Regions from separate parts of the Lentibacillus salinarum genome, predicted to be linked through region 2. Evidence: riboswitches for the same ligand, from Rfam matches in the RefSeq annotation. Region 2 holds a riboswitch; each other region holds the start of a gene.
What was found. A riboswitch is a leader RNA that binds a small molecule or an ion and turns the genes downstream of it on or off. The one in region 2 is predicted to bind thiamine pyrophosphate.

Region 1 (6,228 bases), on a different contig from region 2:
TCCGCCGCCTCTTTCGCGGAGTCTGGAATCCAGATACAGTTGTATGCCGAGGTTATCGGTCAGGATTTCCGCAGTTTGCTTCGCCCGCAGCAGATCACTGGAATACACGACATCCCATTCACCGACTTCCGGCCGCTCTGCCAGTGATCTGGCCTGCTTCAAACCTTCCCCATCCAGTGGAACATCGGAACGCCCCTGCGCTCTGCCTTCTTTATTCCATTGTGTAACACCATGGCGCACAAATCCGATCTTAGTCATATAAGCGGCACTCCCCCACTATTTATATTCTCTACAAGTACTATGACCATGTTAACACAATTTCGTCAGCAAGAATCGCAAACCTGCGAACAGTAAAAACAGGAATATTTGCTTGTTGATCACCAGAGCAGATTCATTGAAAAATATGGTTTAAATCAGGGTTTATTTATTCTGGAAAACATTTATGGCCAAGAAAATCAATCCTTTTATTCGACCATCTTCCCTGATGTCACCTTTTTAATAGATGATATATTTTCGTTTTTGGATTGAAAACTTGACGCCAGTATTTCAAATAACCTCTGATTCACTGCTCGCAAATAAATGAACTGCGACCAAGTCACAGTTCAGAATTTATTTAGTAAGTCTGTTATATTTTTCTTAATTTTGGGAGCTCATTTTCTACAACATTCCAAACGATTTCATTATCTACGCCTAAGTATTCATGAATGAGCACATTTCTCAGCCCCGCCATCTCTCTCCAGGGCATATCACTATTCCAATTTCATTTCTTTTGAAATCCTTTTTGTTGACTCCCCAATAACTTCCAATTTCCTTATAACGGCATCCTGTGTCATCTTTGAACTAAAATAATCTTCCTTTCCATTTGGCAAATAGGATTCAATACTTTGGATGCATTCCAAAATATGGGTTAAATTAAATATATACGATCATTTTTCATAGCGGTCTTGCCTCACTCAATATCTTAACTCTTATACTGTGGTGAACAGCATTTTCCGTCACAACATCCACATCTCTATGAAGGATGTCTTCCACATCATTTTTAAATCTAATTAAATCAAACAGGCTTCTGTCGTCTTCAAAGGTTACAAGGAAGTCAACGTCACTATCTTCTTGATCTTCCATTCTGGCGGCTGATCCAAACAATTTTAAGTTTTGAATACCATGCTCCCTAGCACTTATTAATATTTTCTCCCGATTATCTTTTAGCGTTGTATAGATCGACACATCTAACACCTCTATACTTATTATACAATCGTTGACGGTTTTATTCTAATGAATTTTTCCATATGAACACACTGCAATACAATACCATTTGCTAAAGTCTCATTCTGTCGATGCCCGTAGCTGAACTATAGCAATTTTGCCCCAATCTACAGCGCTCCGCTCAAGTAAACAGTTGTAAAAATTTGCTATAAACCCGCTTCCTCACCAACTGATTTTTCCTGTGTCCCCAGGCTTACGAACACATAAGCAAAAAATGCGACAACGACCGGCAGCACGACCGAATGCAATCCGAATGGTTGCGGGAAGAATGTATCCGACAGAATATATAGACCGACGCCGGTAATCATTGAAGCAAGCGCACCGTATTTATTGCCTTTTTGCCAATAAAGTCCCATTACAATCGGCCACATAAACGCCGCCTGTAGACCACCAAATGCGAATAAGTTCAGCCAGATAATCAAATCAGGTGGGTTGAGGGCCATCAGAAAAATGATAATTCCTAGGACCGCTGTAACCCCGAAACTGAGGCCCTTCACCCGATTATGTGATGCTTTCGGTTCGACGTAATTCAGATAAACATCTTTAACAATTGATGAGCTCACTAACAGTAACAACGAATCAACAGTTGACATAATCGCTGCCATCGGAGCCGCCAGCACAAGGCCTGCCAGCCAGTTCGGCAAAACTTCCAGTGCAATAAGCGGCATGACTTTATCGCCCACTTCAATACCAGGTAATATCGGTCTGGCCAGCACACCAATCAAATGCATATTCAGCATGATGACACCGACAACGATTGTACCGATAATGATGGCACGATGCATAGAGCGGGAGTCCTTATAGGACATCGCCCTGACGGTGATCTGCGGCAAGGCCACAACCCCTACGCCAACCAGTATCCAGAACGATGACACAAAGGCCGGTGTAAGGGTGCCCTCAGCACCATATGGCGTAATCAAATTCGGGTTTTCTGCGGAAAGATCCGACATGAGATTGGAAAGCCCACCCCCTGCGATAATGGTTGCGATCAGCAATATGAGGGTCCCGACAAACATAATCGTCCCTTGGATGGCATCCGTCAGCGCTACCGCCCGGAAACCGCCGATGATCACATAGATCAGTACGAACAGCGCGAAAATGAATAATGCCGTTGTATATGGAATGCCGACCAATGATTCAATCAGACGGGCCCCACCAATCCACTGAGCTGCCATGGCGGAAAATAAAAAGATAATAATGCTGAATGCCGAAAACAGGACAACCCATTTGGAGCGATACCGTTCTTTCAAAAAGTCCACCATTGTCAGTGCTTTATATTTCCGTGTGACAATCGCAAATTTTTTCCCCAGTACCATCAGGACGAAGTAACCGGTCGATACTTGTGTCATCGCCAGAAGCACCCAGCCAAGCCCCTCGGTATAAGCCGTACCGGGACCGCCAATAAAACTGCTGGCACTGCCATAAGTTGCCGTCATCGTCATCGCCAGAACGAATCCGCCAAGACTTCTGCCGCCGAGAAAATAATCCTGAATGAATGTATTGGATGATCGTATGTATTTACCGGCCCACACACCAACCCCAAATATAATTAACAATACGCCAATTAACGGAACTAATGCCTCCCAATTCATGTTTCATTCCCCTCTTCATCAAACGAAACATCCACAAACCATTTTTTGACGACAATTGTCACCAGAACAGCCATGACAACAAACCCCAGCACACAGCTATAAAAAAACCACGCTGGCAGCCCGAAAACATATGTATAGTCGGATGGGTCCTTACCGCCAAGACCATATGCGAAGGCAAACCACCAGATAAAGTTGAAAATTGCCAGTCCAATCCCTATTAATGCCTCACGGTTAGCTATTTTGTAACGTGGGTCACTATCCGACATATTCTGCCCTTTCATTAAATGAGCCCCCTTTTACAGTTCAAATCCCTCACAGCAAAAAACGCCAAGTTACGACTTTTCTCTATTAATATAACATAGTACATCAGGTTGTAAATATTTAAAAAATTGATCCAAGAGTAGAACTTAAATGACACACGAAAAAAGAGTGACCACTGGGAAATCACTCTTTTTTCACCATTTATTCGGTTGGACTAGCTTGTGGCGGGGCTTTTCGTGCCAAGCACATGATGCCGGCGATTAAATAAAAGATGCCACCAAATATCAATGTTCCAAAGGTAATCAAAGTAGACACTGCAGCCGTCACAATCAAAATAATGCCAGCCGCTTTTGGTTTATTGTTACCTTTTACGAATAAAATTGATAGAATACCCAAAATCAGAGCAATCACAGAAAGAGCGATAATAAACCAGCCGCTCCCTTGCATCATTCCAAGGGCCGCTTCCATATCACCGGCTGCAATTTCAGGCTGCTGTATTTCTTCTGTTGTTTCATCTAAAACAGTCTCATTACCAAACAGCCATACCATGAATCCGCCGAAAATTGTAAAAAGAAAATAAACAATGGCACCAATGATGGTTAAGACGATTTCACCTGTTCTGCTCATATAAATACCTCCTCCGTTTCATCTTATGCGACGTGGAAAATCATTTATTCAACGCCCACTGTTTTATCAATTGTACCATAAATCAGATCGGTCTTACCGATATATGTCATGTTCAATGACAGCAAGCTGACTCCCGGCATTCTTCCATTCTACCAGACTTGATGTGAAATTTTAATAATCTCATGACAAACGCTTCCCCTTCTGTTACACTTAACATGTATAAAAGAATAGTTTGCGAACTACTAGGGGTGCCCAGCAATCGTGGGCTGAGAGGAAAGGCGTTCTAAGCTTTCCGACTCTTACGGACCTGATCTGGTTAAGACCAGCGTAGGGAAGTAGTCTGACGACATACCGATTTCAGCTATTTCAAGCCAGGTCCAGTCTATGGATCTGGCTTTTTTTATGATTTCCTCCCACCCCTAATGAGAGGAGGGACTCGAATCGAATTGAAACGAACACGCTTACTGACAACAATGGCTGTTTTTGTCGCTATTGGAACGCTGGGAGCACAGCTCTTATGGTTCCCGGCGGGCGTCGCCAAGGCTTACCCGGTGCAGCATGCCGTCAACGTCATGGCAGCTGTGACACTGGGACCCGGACCGGCCGTTGTTATCGCATTTATGATCGGTCTGCTCCGAAATATGCTCGGTCTGGGCACGCTACTTGCTTTTCCCGGCGGCATGGTCGGTGCTTTTCTCGCCGGCTGGTTTTATCAGATAACAAACAGAAAAGGGATGGCCGCGCTTGGTGAAGCAATCGGGACCGGCATCATGGGGTCACTGTTCGCTGTGCCATTTGCACGAATACTACTGGGCAGCTCGGCCGGGGCATTTTTCTTTATCCCATCGTTTCTCGTCAGCAGTGTTTCAGGTGCTTTAATCGGCTGGTTCATCGTGTCCAAAGTGAACCAGGCAAACATATTGGAAAATCGCGTATAAGGAGGCTTTACCATGCACCATATACCCGCAGCCTTGACAATTGCCGGTACCGACCCAAGTGGCGGTGCTGGCATCCAGGCAGATCTAAAGACTTTTCAGGAATTAAAAACGTATGGCATGTCGATCATCACATCCGTTGTCGCCCAAAATACAACGGGCGTCCAAGATGTACAGCATATAACGGTTCCCATGATCAAACAGCAATTGGATTCAGTCCTTTCCGATATTCCGTTTCAGGCATTCAAAACTGGTATGCTCGCGAATGTCGATATCATGAATGCCATTTCCAACAAAATCTCCGGATTAGCTATCCCTTATATTATGGATCCGGTGATGGTGACCACAAGTGGTGATACGCTGATTTCAGAGGACTCCCGCGATTACCTGCGCGAAAGCTTGCTTCCATTGACGACATTGGTCACACCGAATGTCCCGGAAGCAGAAGTGATTATTGGCGAAACCATTGAAACATCCGAAGACATGCAGCGGGCTGCCAAACGGATTGTCCATGAATTCGGTGCAGGGGCTGCCTTAGTGAAAGGCGGTCATATGCAAGGAAAGGCTGTCGACTTTTTATATGCGGGCGAAAAAATGCATACCTTTTCAGCCGAGCGGATTGATACAAAAAACACGCATGGCACCGGCTGTACCTATTCAGCAGCCATCACAGCTTATCTAAGTCAAGGCTATAAATTATCTGACGCTGTTCAACAGGCCAAAGACTTTGTAACCGCAGCCATCAGGGGCGCCTTTTCAATTGGACATGGAAGCGGTCCGACAAACCATTGGGTACACCGGACGGAAAGGGTGACATAAATGAACGACAACATCATTCAAAAGGTTCGCGAAACAACACCACTTATCCACCATCTCACCAATCAAGTGGTCATGAATTTTTCAGCGAACGGGTTGTTATCGTTTGGCGCTGCCCCGGTTATGGCAAAAGCTGAAGAAGAAGCGGCGGACATGGCGTCCAATGCCGATGGTCTCCTACTTAATATCGGTACGCTGACTGCTCAAGAGTTGCCGTCGATGATTCAGGCAGGCAAAGCGGCCAATGAAAAAGGAATTCCGGTCGTGCTTGATCCAGTCGGTGTTGCTGCAACCCCTTTCCGGACAACAGCGGTGAAAAACATCCTGGATGAGGTGCAGCCGACCGTGATTAAAGGGAACGCTGGTGAACTCGCACACCTCGTTGAAATCCCATGGGAAACAAAAGGTGTCGAATCCATTGGTGACGGGAATGCCGATAAAATTGCTTCCAAGGTGGCTGAAATGTATCAGACTACCGCCATTGTCACCGGGAAAACAGACGTCATTTGTATGGATGGTGCGACGCTGCATAATGACTCTGGCCATTCATTTTTAAGCAAAATCACCGGGGCCGGCTGTCTGCTCGGTTCTGTGTTAACGGCGTGCCTGACAACAAACGAAGCCATCGGGCAACAAGCACTGACTGCTGCTGAATTTTACGGATTGGCCGCAGAACATGCAGCCAAACGATCAGATGTCAATGGCCCAGGAACGTTTCTCCCTCGTTTCATCGA
Region 2 (6,228 bases):
TTGTTTACGGCGGGAAAAGGACAGACCGCGGACAGAAAGAACGTTTTTCTCTGACGGCACAATCCGCGCCCACTTTTCCCGAAATGCGGGGCTATCGGAATACGCATCTGGCAAAAAAATCCCTTCTTGTTCCAAAATCTGTTTTTTCTCTGTGAACAACCGCTCCGGCCTATCATCTGCCAGCAGTTGTCCATCCCGGCCGATTACTAGTACCCGGCTGATAAGATCAAGCCAGTCATCAGCTTGATGTTCGATGATCAGAACAGATAGTTGCCGCTCTTTCTGGATTTTCCCCACCAATTTGATGAATTCCAGACTTGATACCGGATCGAGGTTTGCCGTCGGTTCATCAAGGATCAGCATTTCCGGCTCAAGCAGGAGGACGGCAGCGAGGGCAACCTTTTGCTTCTGTCCGCCCGACAGTTCATGGATTTTATTGTTTTCAAAACCTTCCATTCCGACTGCTTTCAGTACAGCTTTGATTCTCCCGCGGATCGCAGGAGCGGGAATCTTCCTGTTTTCCAGGGTGAATGCCAGCTCATCCTCCACCGTCATCATGCAGAACTGGCTTTCCGGGTCCTGAAAGACAATGCCGATTTCCTGTGTCAGCTCTCCCCTCTCAAATTCCGAAATATTTTTTCCATAGAAAAGGATATCCCCGGAAGCCGTTCCCTCGATGGCTTCCGGATACAACCCATTTAGACAGAGGGCGAGACTGCTTTTCCCGGCACCGCTTGCGCCCATCAAGAGGGTTACGTCATTCCGGTTCAACGTGAAACGGAGCCCATCGAACAATGGCTGTTCATCGATTTCCCCATAGGAAAAGGAAAAGTCACGCACCTCAAGTATCGGCTGCTGCCGTCCCTCAAGCACTTTCATATTGCCGCTTCCTTTGCAATGCTTTCCCTAAAGCATATCCGCGGAGCACCCCGGTTTTGGCAAGCTGATCACTGAGCCATTTACCAAGAACCCCTGTAATCAACGCACTGCTGATGATGCGTACGATCAGTGTCGAGCCGATCAGCCATGGCGCGAGTGCAATCATGCCAGCCGAGTAGAGATGCCAGGCAAAACTGAACACGGCGGCAGATATACCGGCAAGAACAAGAACACGCAGACGATAATCGTTCCACCTGGTAAGCGCGAAGACAAACTCTGCCCCTGCCCCCTGGATGGCGGCAGAAAGAAGCAGACCGGGGCCTGCCGCTGAACCGAGTAGGATCTCGATCACCCCTGCAATCACTTCAGCAGTGAAGGCGACCCCGGGTTTTCGCAGGATGTAAGCCGCCATGATTGAGACAATAAACCAGACACCATAGATGATCTCGTAGCCAAATGGTGCAAGGCCGAATGGTGCAAGGATATTACGAATCCCTTCCCCAACTAGGAAAAATAGGAGATAAATAATCCCGAAGACGACTCCTAAAATGGACATCAGGACAATTTCTTTTAGTTTCCATTGCTTCGTCATAAAATCGCTCCCCCTTATGTCTTATTGGACGGGCTGTTTGCTGAAATGGTAAACGTCATGGTTACATGGGAAACCTTCTCCTGCACACTGTCAAAGGACTGATGTAGCGCCTCAAAGATGGCCTTCACATCTCCATCCAATCTTGTTGCATAATGGGAAGCGCTCACCTCCACATTGCGGTGTTTGGAAAGGTCAATCTGTTCATAGATAGTATCCATATAATCCTCTCTACCCATTGGATATAGAGAAAATTTGCAGCCCGCTTGCTGAGAAATCTGTTTGGATGTCGCTTCATTCAGCGGTGTCTCAGCCCCATCCATATAGGCATCTGCCTCCGTATCCCCCGGGCAGCCGATGGAAAACGTGCCGCTCATCGCCACATGCTCCCCCGTATTTGCCGCATGCAGGAAAAGCGCTTGCGTCACATCGAAAACATGCTCCATCTTTCCACGCACACAGGTGCTCACATCATCCGTTTTTTTCCAGATGTTTGACGTATCCACCTCATCCAGCGCTCCCATAATAATGTCAACGAACTTGTCACTCATTGGGAGCAGCGTAAACTGGCACCCCGCAATTCTACTTGTTCCGCAGCTGTTGTTTTGCATGTTTCTCCTCCTTCTTGATTGTTACTACAAAAAAACTGCACTCCCGAGGGAATGCAGTTTACACGTATATACATAATCACGTTTATTTATTATACAGTGAACTGCACTTCCCCACGCTGGTATTATCCAGTTCGGGTTCAAAGGGTCAGACGAAGAATCCTCTCAGCCACCAATTCCGGCAGCTCCCCTAGTGCTTGTCGGTTATGCAGTTTTCCATGTATCTTCATGATAAATAGTTTTGTGAATTTTGTAAAGGGGTTAGTTATTACGCCTATAAGACCACAGGCTCTGCTACCTGTTTAATGATGCGCGGATATGCAAACCAACTATCAAGTTGTGTCTATGCCTGGCACCCTATTTTTGAATTGAACAGGTGATTCAATTTGTGAAAGAAAGATATCCCGAGCTTAAGATGAAATCCGCACATTTAACGATCAATCACCTGTCAAGCTTCCCGTGAGGATTCTTTTGTGCAGCTCGTTCAAAACACGGTAAAGCTTGAGGTATGTTCCGGGTTTTGCTCATGTATCAAGCAGCTGGTTTGCCTATCCATTATTCGCTTTATATTCCATCTTTTATTTACAAATATCCTCACTCTTTATTGAAGAAAAACTTATAATCTTGACGATGTCCCCATGTACTTGGAAAAAGAAACGCACTTTTATGACACAGCGTTTCTTATTTGAGACGACGCGCCTGTCCCACTGCCTCCTTTTCAGCCAATGAACAATAGCGTCCTCCATAGAAAATAAGAGGATCTTTTTCTTCAACGTTAATGTCGTTCACCTTCCCAAAAAACAATGTATGATCCCCTTCCACATGTTCCGTTACGACTTCACAAGAGATCTGTGCTAATACGCCAGGTAAAACTGGCTTACCATCAAGCCAATCAAACTCAATTTCCGTTTCACATTTCAGGTTCCCGGAAAAAATTCTTGATAATTCCTCTTGATTGGACGCTAGTATATTCACGGTGAACGCACCACTTCTCTTCAATTTACTAAGCATATGGACTTTTTCTCCAATTGAAATCGTCACTAACTTTGGACTAAGCGATACAGACATAAACGCATTGGCCGTCATGCCATGAACGTCGTCCCCATCCACCTCAGTCAAAATAACCGTAACACCTGTTGCAAACTTCCCCATCGCATTTCTGAATTGGTCAATATCCATTTATTTTATCCCTCCATTTTTTCAACAGTAACACCACTTGATTTAAGTCCACATATTTTTCGAATGTATTTAAATCATTTTACAAACTACGATAGATATATAGTAATATATGCTAAAACATATTATTCTGATTTGTCAACTTGGTATAAAAATAAAATGAACTATTGAAATTTTTGATAAACCATGAAATAATAATCCTTATAATTCACATAATTTTTATATGTTTTATTAAAAATGATGATCATCAAGCGGAGGTGTACACATGAATTTATTGGGACAAAGCACTATAGACGAACGAATTAATTTATTCTCTAAAACAGTCGAACCTTTTACAGAACGTGCCATAAAACATGATGAAAATGGAACTTTCCCTTTTGAAAACTTTGAGGATTTAAAAGCCATCGGTTATCCGGCAGTGACCTTACCGAAAGAACACGGAGGATTGGGAGCCTCTCTCCACGAAATGCTGCGCTACCAAGAAATAATTGGGAAGGCAGATGGATCGACCGCGCTTTCTATTGGATGGCATATGGGAATCATGAAACATCTTGGCGAAAATGACATTTGGAAGAAAGATAAATACGCATCTGTCGCACATGACGTAAAAGAAACTGGTGCATTACTCAACAATGCTGCATCAGAACCGGCTACAGGGAGTCCTACCCGCGGGGGCAAACCGGAAACCTTTGTAAAAGAAGATAGTACGGGTTGGGTGATTAATGGCAGAAAAACATTTACCACACTCGCCCCTATTCTTAGTTACTTTGTGGTAAGTGCTTCCATAGATGGCACCGATGATGTAGGGAATTTCCTGGTTAAACGTGATAGCGAAGGCGTCAGGATAGAAGAAACGTGGGATTCCATTGCGATGCGTGGAACTGGCAGCCATGACCTCGTATTAGAAAATGTCCATGTTGAAAAAGATGATCTTGTTGAAATGCCGTCATCAGGTAAACAGAAACCGGCTGGCTGGCTTTTACACATACCTGCTTGCTATTTAGGAATTGCTCAAGCCGCCCAACAGGCTGCAATCGATTTTGCAACAACTTATTCACCGAATAGCATTAAAGGAACGATTTCTGAATTGCCAAATGTGAAACAAAAAATCGGTGAAATCGAACTAGGCATATTAGAAGCAAAACATTTTCTTTATTCCGTTGCTAAGAAATGGGACGAAAGCGATGAAACCATTCGGAGCACAATGGGTCCTGAGCTTGGAGCCGTTAAATTATCCGTCGTAAATAAAGCGGTTGAAGCAGTTGATTTGGCCATGAGAATTGTTGGTGCACGCAGCTTGTCCAAGAAAAACAAACTGCAACTCTACTACCGTGATGTTCGGGCAGGATTGCACAACCCACCAATGGATGACATGACAATTATTAACCTTGCCGGTAAATCGATAAGTGATCATCAGTAGGGACAGAATACTTATCCCTGCAAATTACCATAAGATTTGGGACAGAGGGAACCTGTCCCCTTATTTGACAATTATTCAAACTAAAATTATAGGGATAATATGCTATATGATTCAATTTCAAGGGGGAAGAGACATGAAAAAAGGGAAATTTCTTAAAGGAATCGTAACAGGCGTAGCTTTCGTTACCCTCTTAGCGGGATGTGGGTCAGATACTGCCTCTGGTTCAGAAGGCGAAAGTGACTCAGATGTCAGAACAGTAAAAATTGCATTTGACCAAGGATCAAAGCCGATTACTTACGTAGACGATAATGGAAATCCAACCGGATATGATGTTGAAGTGATGAAATTGGTAGATGAATTACTGCCGGAATATGAATTTGAATACGTTGGAACAACAAATGAAGACTTGCTAATCGGTGTTCAACAAGGGAAGTTTCAGGCAGGCGTTAAAAATGCGTTCTGGACAGAGGAAAGAACGGAGAACTTCCTCTATCCTGAAGAATTTCTTGGTTTGAGCAGTATCGGTCTTGTGTTAACGAAAGAAAATGCGCATATCAAAACGTTAGAAGACTTTGCCTCAGAAGGGATGACGCTAGCGCCCATAGCAGCAAATAATGCACAATACACAGTAATTGATGAATATAATCAGGAAAATCCAGACAACCCGGTCAAACTAAAGTCTGGCGATCAATTTTCCGTTGACGTTGTTCAATGGGTAAATGAAGGCCGTGTCGATGGCGGTGTGTCGATAGAGGGAACGTTTGAAAAGCAAGTTGCAGCAGAAGATGGTCCATATCATAACTTAGTAAACGACGTTGTCTATAATGAATTCGATGTGATTAAAACATGGCCATTATTTAATTTGAATGAGGAAGAACTTGCAGCTGCCTATGACGAAGCAATTAAGCAGCTTAAGGAAGAAAATAAATTAAGTGAACTTAGTGAAGAATTTTATGGCAGAGACTTATTTAAAGTTTTGGATTCGGTGGACAGATAATCAACAAACAGAGGTGCAAAAATGGAGAAATATTTTGATGTAACCTATATATGGGAATCCATTCCAACCCTTCTGCCTTTTTTAAAAGTGACATTTTTCGTAGCAGGCCTTTCCGTTCTGTTCGGAAGCCTGCTCGGATTAATCTTAGCTATCATGAAACTTGGGAAAAACAAAATTGTCCAAAAAACCGCTCATGGTTATACAACCATATTACGCTGTACACCATCTATTGTTCTGCTATTTTTGATTTATTATGGCGTTCCCGCTGTCGTCATGAACTTTGGTATCAATCTCACCGATATGAGCCCGGCCTTTTTTGTCGTGATTACGTTCACCCTCCAATTTGGTGCATTGATGTCCGAGGTCATCCGTTCAGCCTATGAATCTGTTGACAAAGGGCAATATGAAGCAGGCGTATCTGTCGGGTTAAGTAACATACAAGCTTACCGGAGAATTATTTTTCCGCAAGCATTTGTTGCTGCATTGCCTAACTTTGGCAATGCGCTGCTGGAATTAATGAAAGAAGGAGCTCTGGCCTATACCATTGGGCTGATCGATG
Region 3 (6,228 bases), on a different contig from region 2:
GGAACGTTAACGACGACCATTGATTCATCCAAAGCCTCTGATACATGATCCGTTACCACACGTCCCTCGATATCACTGCCTCCACCCGGATCCCACGGAATAGTCATCTCAATTTCGCGATCCGGGTAATTTTCTGCTGAATTTTCGTCATTCCCACAGGCTGCTAGTACCATTGCCGCGGAAACGATTATAAGCAATACAGCAAGTGCGCGTATGTTCTTGTTCATCACGTTAATGCTCATCCTTTCCTGGTTGTTAGTCATGAAGATCATGTAATAGCATTTTTCTATTTTGATAATATTTTGACATCAAAACGAAAGCTATACTAATCATCTGAATATTTTAGGATATTATAATCGAAAAATTACTTACAGTCAATAAGAATTGTTGGGAAAATTGGTTTCATTATGAATGTAAGACATCAAGTGAAACCAAATAAAATCGTCATCAGAGGTTGAAAAGAGAGGGGAGTTTTGTGCCGGTGGCGAAACTGCGGCTGTTGGGCAGCGTGTTTGCCTTACTTATTTGGCAAAGTCCAAAAAACAGGCATATTAGCCCATAATCCTGAAAAGTTTTTCAATAATAAAATTTATGCGCTAGTATCACACGTATAATGTTATATACAAGCCGTATCGTCATGATACTCATTTATATTAAGACCATTATTTTTGTTATGATAAAGACTAGTTGTCACATTTGCCGGTTAATTTCTAATTATCCAACCAACACGTCATACGTTGTTTGGTAGATTACTAGCAAACAGGCATACCTATCATATAAGGGTCAATTAGGCTGACAACTATATACAAAAAGGGGGTTTTTTCTATTTTTATCAATCGCAAAATCAAATTTGGTTTGACAGCCTTTGTGTTGCTTCTTATGTTGTCAATGCTCTTGGCAGCATGCGGAGGTAATGGCGAAGAGGAAGAAGATACGGATGCCTCGAAAGACGAGGGCACTGAAGAAACAAGTGACGGGCCTGAATTGGGGCAGGAGGATTTAACCCAGCCTTACGTGGCGTGGGCAAGGGAAACCATCAGTACACATATGCTGGGTGCACTGCTTGAGAAAGTCGGTTACAATGTTGAACTGACACAGGTCGAGGCCGGCCCGATGTGGTCCAGTGTTGCCGATGGTTCGGCTGACTTCCATACATCCGCATGGCTTCCGGCCACCCACGCATCATACTGGGAGGAATATGAAGACGATATTGTCCAGGTCAAACAGGTGCTTGATGAGGCACCACTGGCTTTGTCCGTTCCGAGTTACATGGAAGATGTGAATTCAATTGAGGATTTAAAAGATAATGAGGAACTTGGTGAATCAGTTAATTGGGAGGTTGTCGGAATCGATCCAGGTGCCGGCATTATGGAAAACACGGAAGAAGCGTTTGACGTATATGGTTTGGACAATTGGGAGCTGACGACAAGCTCTGAAGCGGCGATGCTTGCTGAATTAGAGGCAGCTGTTGAAAATGAAGAACCGATTATTGTGCCGCTTTGGAAACCACACTGGATTTTCGGTACAATGGATTTGAAAATGCTAGAGGATCCAGAGGAAATTTATGGTGGGGCTGGTGATCAGATTTATACAGTCGCCCGTGATGGCCTGGAGGAAGATGCGCCAAGAGCATACAAAGTGATGGAACAATATGATGAAACGTATGAGATGATTGATGAAATGATGCCGAAAGTCCATGCGGAAGATGAGGATCCGGCAGAAGTTGTCCAGGAATTTATTGATAATAATCCCGATCTGGTTGACGAATGGCTTGACGGCATACCAACTGAATAATTTGTGAATGGAACAGGGCTGGTGTGTCAGCCCTGTTCCGTTTTGTTAGTAGGGCAGAGCTCGATCTTCAGCCCGTGCGGAAAAACTTCAGCCCGAGGGCACAGTCTTCGGCTCGAGGGCAGAATCTTCGTCCCGAGCGGGGAAACTTCAGCCCGAGCGCACAATCTTCAGCTCGAGGGCGCAATCTCCCGCCCGAGATAACGATACCTCCGTTACTATGGTTTTTTTGACCAGGAGAAGCTACCGCCGAATACATCACGGACGTCGTGGATGACGACGAAGGCTCTGTCATCGACTGTGTTGATGATGCGTTTGAGTTTCATAATCTGGTATTTGTTAATGATGATGTAGGCCATATCAGCGTTATCTTTCATGTAACCACCATAGCCTTCAAATACCGTTGCGCTTGTTTTCATTTGCTGAACGACTTCATCGGTTATTTCCGGGGCATAAGCGGAAATGATGCTGACGGCTTTTCGTGTGTCAAGCCCTTCGATGATCAGATCTGTCGCCTTTTTACCAACAAATAATGAAACGATCGTATACATGGTGTGGAGCGGACCGATGATAAACAGACCGGATGTCACAACAGCTGCGTCGAGCGCAAAGTTGGTCCGCGTCAAATCCAGTCCGAAGTTGTGGTTCAGCATACGCGCAATAACGCTAGTCCCACCCATGGAACTGCCGGTCCGAAAAATCAGGCCGGCGCCGATACCAATGAAAAATCCCGCGAAAATGGCTGATACGAGCGGGTCTCCCAACGAATCAACTCCGATTTCGGTGATATACATAAAAAATGAAATGAGCGGCGCGGTGATCACAGTCAGAAAAATGGTGCGTCGTGGCAATACGCGATAGCCAATCAGGATGATGATCGATGCCAAAATGAAGTTCACAATACCCGGTGACCAGTCAAACGCATAGTGTAATATAATCGATAATCCCGGAAGACCGCCGTCAGCGAGATTGTTCGGGATTGCCAGAAAGGTCAGCGCCAGGGCATAAAGTAATGTTCCGGCCACGATCATGATCAAATCTTTAACCAGTCTCTCCATCTTCCCCACCTCCATGTTCTTGTTTTATCACGTATGTAACCGGCAGGCCGACAAAAATTCGGGCGTCCTGTCGCATTGTCGGCCCGGCACGTCCTGTTCGCCGTAGCCCCCGCGTCAAGCCTGCGGGGCGAAATCAGGAATGATAAGTGCGGCCCCGTTGATGTTCAGCCTTCTCCGGTTGATAACCGCCCTGCTCCGGTCGAAGTTCAGCCTTCTCCGGTCGATAACCGCCCCACTCCGGTTGATGTTCGGCATTCTCCGGTCGATAACCATGCCACTCCGGTTGAAGTTCAGCCTTCTCCGGTTGATAACCGCTCCACTCCGGTTGAAGTTCGGCGTTCTCTGGTTGATAACCGCCCCGCTCCGGTCGAAGTTCCGCGCTCTCCGGTTGATAGCCACCCCGTCCCGGTTGAAGTTCGGCATTCTCCGGTCGATAACCGCCCCACTCCGGTTGAAGTTCGGCATTCTCCGGTCGATAACCGCCCCACTCTGGTTGATAATCGGATGGACGCATCACTCAACGGCCAGTATATGTCCGATTTTGTTCGGGTTTGCGCGATGCAGGCTCAACGACGCCCGAGTAATTAGTCTTTCTTCCTTATTATTAGTGCAATGGGGGGGAGGAAACGCAGACTAAAACCGCCACGTCAATTGCCAACGTCTGCATGACCACATCCTGCAGGCCCAACCACGCCACTGATTGACGTTTCACCTACTGGCATTATTAAAACGGTTTATCATGTGGCGACAAACCGTCAGTCAGTCCGGAACAGCTATCAATCTAGTTTATATGGGATACAGTTTAGCATGTCTTATTCCGATCAAGCAATATATTAGGGACTCCAGGAGGTTTCAACCGATGCTGTATTCCTTACGCTTTTTTGACACATCTGAATTTTCGTGTTAATTTAATGTTAAATTGAATAATTTTGTAATTCCACTAGGGGTGCTTTTGTAAAAGGCTGAGATCGGAGTGGCTACTCTGAGACCCTTTGAACTTGAGACGGTTAAAGCCGGCGTAGGGAAGTGGCAAGTTGAACAGCACTATGTTCCTTGTTGATAGCGATGCTCAAACCACTTTCCATTGGCTTTTGGAAAGTGGTTTTTTTCGTTGGGCCGGTGAATACAGGAGGAGGGATGCGTATTCAGGAGCTTCATGTTATTTCAACTGGAAAACAGTCGCCCGAGGAATTGATTTCGATCGTTAAGCAGATTCATCCATATATTGATTATATCCATCTGCGTGAAAAGACGTGGACGGTCAGTCAATTGGAGGAGACCATTGATAGCTTCATAGCAGCGGAAGTGCCGCAAGGGAAAATCGTTGTGAATACAAATGCTGAAACAGCCTACAAGAAGGCGGTCGCGGGTGTGCAGTTGACACACCGGAGCATTGGTGTTGCCAAAGCCCGGCATCTGTATAGCGGTTTGCGCATCGGTTGTTCAGTTCATTCGATCGATGAAGCCACAGCTGCGGAGGCGGATGGAGCAGATTATCTGTTTTACGGTCACATCTTTGAAAGTGGTTCAAAACCTGGTGTGGAATCGAGAGGACTGGTGGGGCTGCGGGAAGTGGTCCAAAGCACATCGATCCCGGTCATGGCGATTGGCGGCATTACCCCGGAAAATGCGCGCGATGTTATGGCGTCCGGTGCTGCCGGTGTTGCGGTCCTGTCGGGTATTTTGTTGGCGGACGATCCGCTGGTAGCTGTACGACGTTATGATATTCGTTAACGGACTGTCGCAGTGGACTCATGTTTCAAAGGGGGTGAACTTATGCAACTCATTGTCAATGGCAACATGGCCGAAATGCCTGATACGGTGAAGACAATCGCGGATGTGAAACAGCATTTTAACATTAACAATCCGGTAGTCATTGTCGAGCACAATGGCGACATACTGGATAAAGAGACGCACACGGCGCAGAAAGTGGCAGATGGTGACAAAATTGAATTAGTCCAATTTGTAGGAGGCGGTTGAATGTTAACAATTGGTGACAAATCATTTAATTCTCGATTATTTCTCGGAACAGGTAAATATCCCAATTTTGATATGCAAAAACAAGCGGTGGATGTCTCAGAAACCGATGTCCTGACGTTTTCAGTGCGGCGGATGAATATTTTTGAACCGTCCCAGCCGAATTTTCTGGAAAAGCTTGATGTGGAAAAATATAGTCTCCTGCCGAATACAGCAGGTGCTAAAACAGCTGAAGAAGCGGTGCGCACCGCAAAACTGGCAAATGCCTCAGGGCTGTGTGACATGATCAAAGTGGAGGTGATAGGCGACGACAAAACACTGCTGCCTGACCCCATCGAAACGTTAAACGCAACTGAGGAACTGGTGAAAGAGGGTTATACGGTTTTACCGTACACGTCGGATGATGTTGTGCTGGCGCAGCGGCTTGAAGAAGCGGGTGCTCATGCTGTTATGCCCGGGGCTTCGCCGATTGGTTCCGGCCGGGGGATTGTTAATGCGCTTAATTTAAGCTTAATTATCGAACAATTAACGGTGCCTGTCATTGTCGATGCCGGGATCGGTTCGCCGAAAGATGTCGTGACAGCGATGGAGCTGGGGGGTGATGGCGTTCTCTTGAATACAGCCGTCTCAGCAGCTTCGGATCCCGTTAAAATGGCTGAAGCGATGAAGCTGGCGACAGAAGCCGGCCGATTAGGCTATGAAGCAGGACGGATTCCGAAAAAACGCTATGCTACCGCAAGCAGTCCCATGGAAGGAATTAGTGTCTAATGTTTGAACGGTACTCCCGCCAAGTATTATTTCCCGGTATTGGGGAAGAAGGACAGACGTTGCTTCAAAATAAGCATGTCCTGGTAATAGGGGCCGGCGCACTTGGAACGGGCAATGCGGAAATTTTAGTCCGTTCCGGTGTCGGCAAAATCACGATTGTGGATCGGGATTATGTCGAATGGAGCAACCTGCAGCGTCAACAATTATTTACGGAAAAGGATGCTGAAAATCACATTCCGAAAGCTGTTTCGGCCAGGGAACGATTGGAAGCGATCAATCGTGACGTGACGATTGAGGCGCATATTGCCGATGTCACCCCGGCTGAGATGGAACAATTCGTATCGGGTGTTGATCTGATTATGGATGCTACCGACAATTTTGAGATTCGCATGATCATCAATGATGCGGCACAAAAATATGGGATTCCGTGGATTTATGGGTCGATTGTTGCCAGTTATGGGATCAGTTATACGATCGTGCCAGGCACCTCGCCGTGCTTACATTGTTTAATGGAAGGTATCCCGATCGGCGGATTGACCTGCGATACAGGCGGCGTGATCAGCCCGGTCGTGCAGATCGTGGTTGGGCACCAGACAGCTGAAGCACTCAAAATTTTGACGGAAAACTGGGCCAG

Region 1: linked by a shared signal. The riboswitch ahead of thiW (energy coupling factor transporter S component ThiW) and the one ahead of ACFQ4A_RS04275 (YkoF family thiamine/hydroxymethylpyrimidine-binding protein) in region 2 are both predicted to bind thiamine pyrophosphate.
Region 3: linked by a shared signal. The riboswitch ahead of ACFQ4A_RS11990 (thiamine phosphate synthase) and the one ahead of ACFQ4A_RS04275 (YkoF family thiamine/hydroxymethylpyrimidine-binding protein) in region 2 are both predicted to bind thiamine pyrophosphate.

The regions. Positions count from the first base shown of each region.
Region 1 is NZ_JBHTNH010000060.1:47,538-53,765, reverse strand. Features, by position in the region: gene ACFQ4A_RS18500 (histidine phosphatase family protein) at 1-258, opposite strand, end outside; gene ACFQ4A_RS18495 (HepT-like ribonuclease domain-containing protein) at 626-745, opposite strand; gene ACFQ4A_RS18490 (HepT-like ribonuclease domain-containing protein) at 750-899, opposite strand; gene ACFQ4A_RS18485 (nucleotidyltransferase family protein) at 934-1,224, opposite strand; gene panF (sodium/pantothenate symporter) at 1,410-2,855, opposite strand; gene ACFQ4A_RS18475 (YhdT family protein) at 2,852-3,121, opposite strand; gene ACFQ4A_RS18470 (DUF4064 domain-containing protein) at 3,318-3,743, opposite strand; TPP riboswitch at 3,978-4,094, shown strand; gene thiW (energy coupling factor transporter S component ThiW) at 4,190-4,681, shown strand; gene thiD (bifunctional hydroxymethylpyrimidine kinase/phosphomethylpyrimidine kinase) at 4,694-5,497, shown strand; gene thiM (hydroxyethylthiazole kinase) at 5,498-6,228, shown strand, end outside.
Region 2 is NZ_JBHTNH010000003.1:210,345-216,572, forward strand. Features, by position in the region: gene ACFQ4A_RS04265 (ABC transporter ATP-binding protein) at 1-879, opposite strand, end outside; gene ACFQ4A_RS04270 (ECF transporter S component) at 866-1,471, opposite strand; gene ACFQ4A_RS04275 (YkoF family thiamine/hydroxymethylpyrimidine-binding protein) at 1,486-2,079, opposite strand; TPP riboswitch at 2,171-2,278, opposite strand; gene ACFQ4A_RS04280 (flavin reductase family protein) at 2,758-3,255, opposite strand; gene ACFQ4A_RS04285 (acyl-CoA dehydrogenase family protein) at 3,518-4,672, shown strand; gene ACFQ4A_RS04290 (transporter substrate-binding domain-containing protein) at 4,806-5,669, shown strand; gene ACFQ4A_RS04295 (amino acid ABC transporter permease) at 5,691-6,228, shown strand, end outside.
Region 3 is NZ_JBHTNH010000026.1:8,145-14,372, forward strand. Features, by position in the region: gene ACFQ4A_RS11970 (Bug family tripartite tricarboxylate transporter substrate binding protein) at 1-227, opposite strand, end outside; gene ACFQ4A_RS11975 (glycine betaine ABC transporter substrate-binding protein) at 880-1,794, shown strand; gene ACFQ4A_RS11980 (YitT family protein) at 2,010-2,849, opposite strand; gene ACFQ4A_RS11985 (hypothetical protein) at 2,964-3,314, opposite strand; TPP riboswitch at 3,782-3,891, shown strand; gene ACFQ4A_RS11990 (thiamine phosphate synthase) at 3,987-4,583, shown strand; gene thiS (sulfur carrier protein ThiS) at 4,626-4,829, shown strand; gene ACFQ4A_RS12000 (thiazole synthase) at 4,830-5,594, shown strand; gene ACFQ4A_RS12005 (MoeB/ThiF family adenylyltransferase) at 5,594-6,228, shown strand, end outside.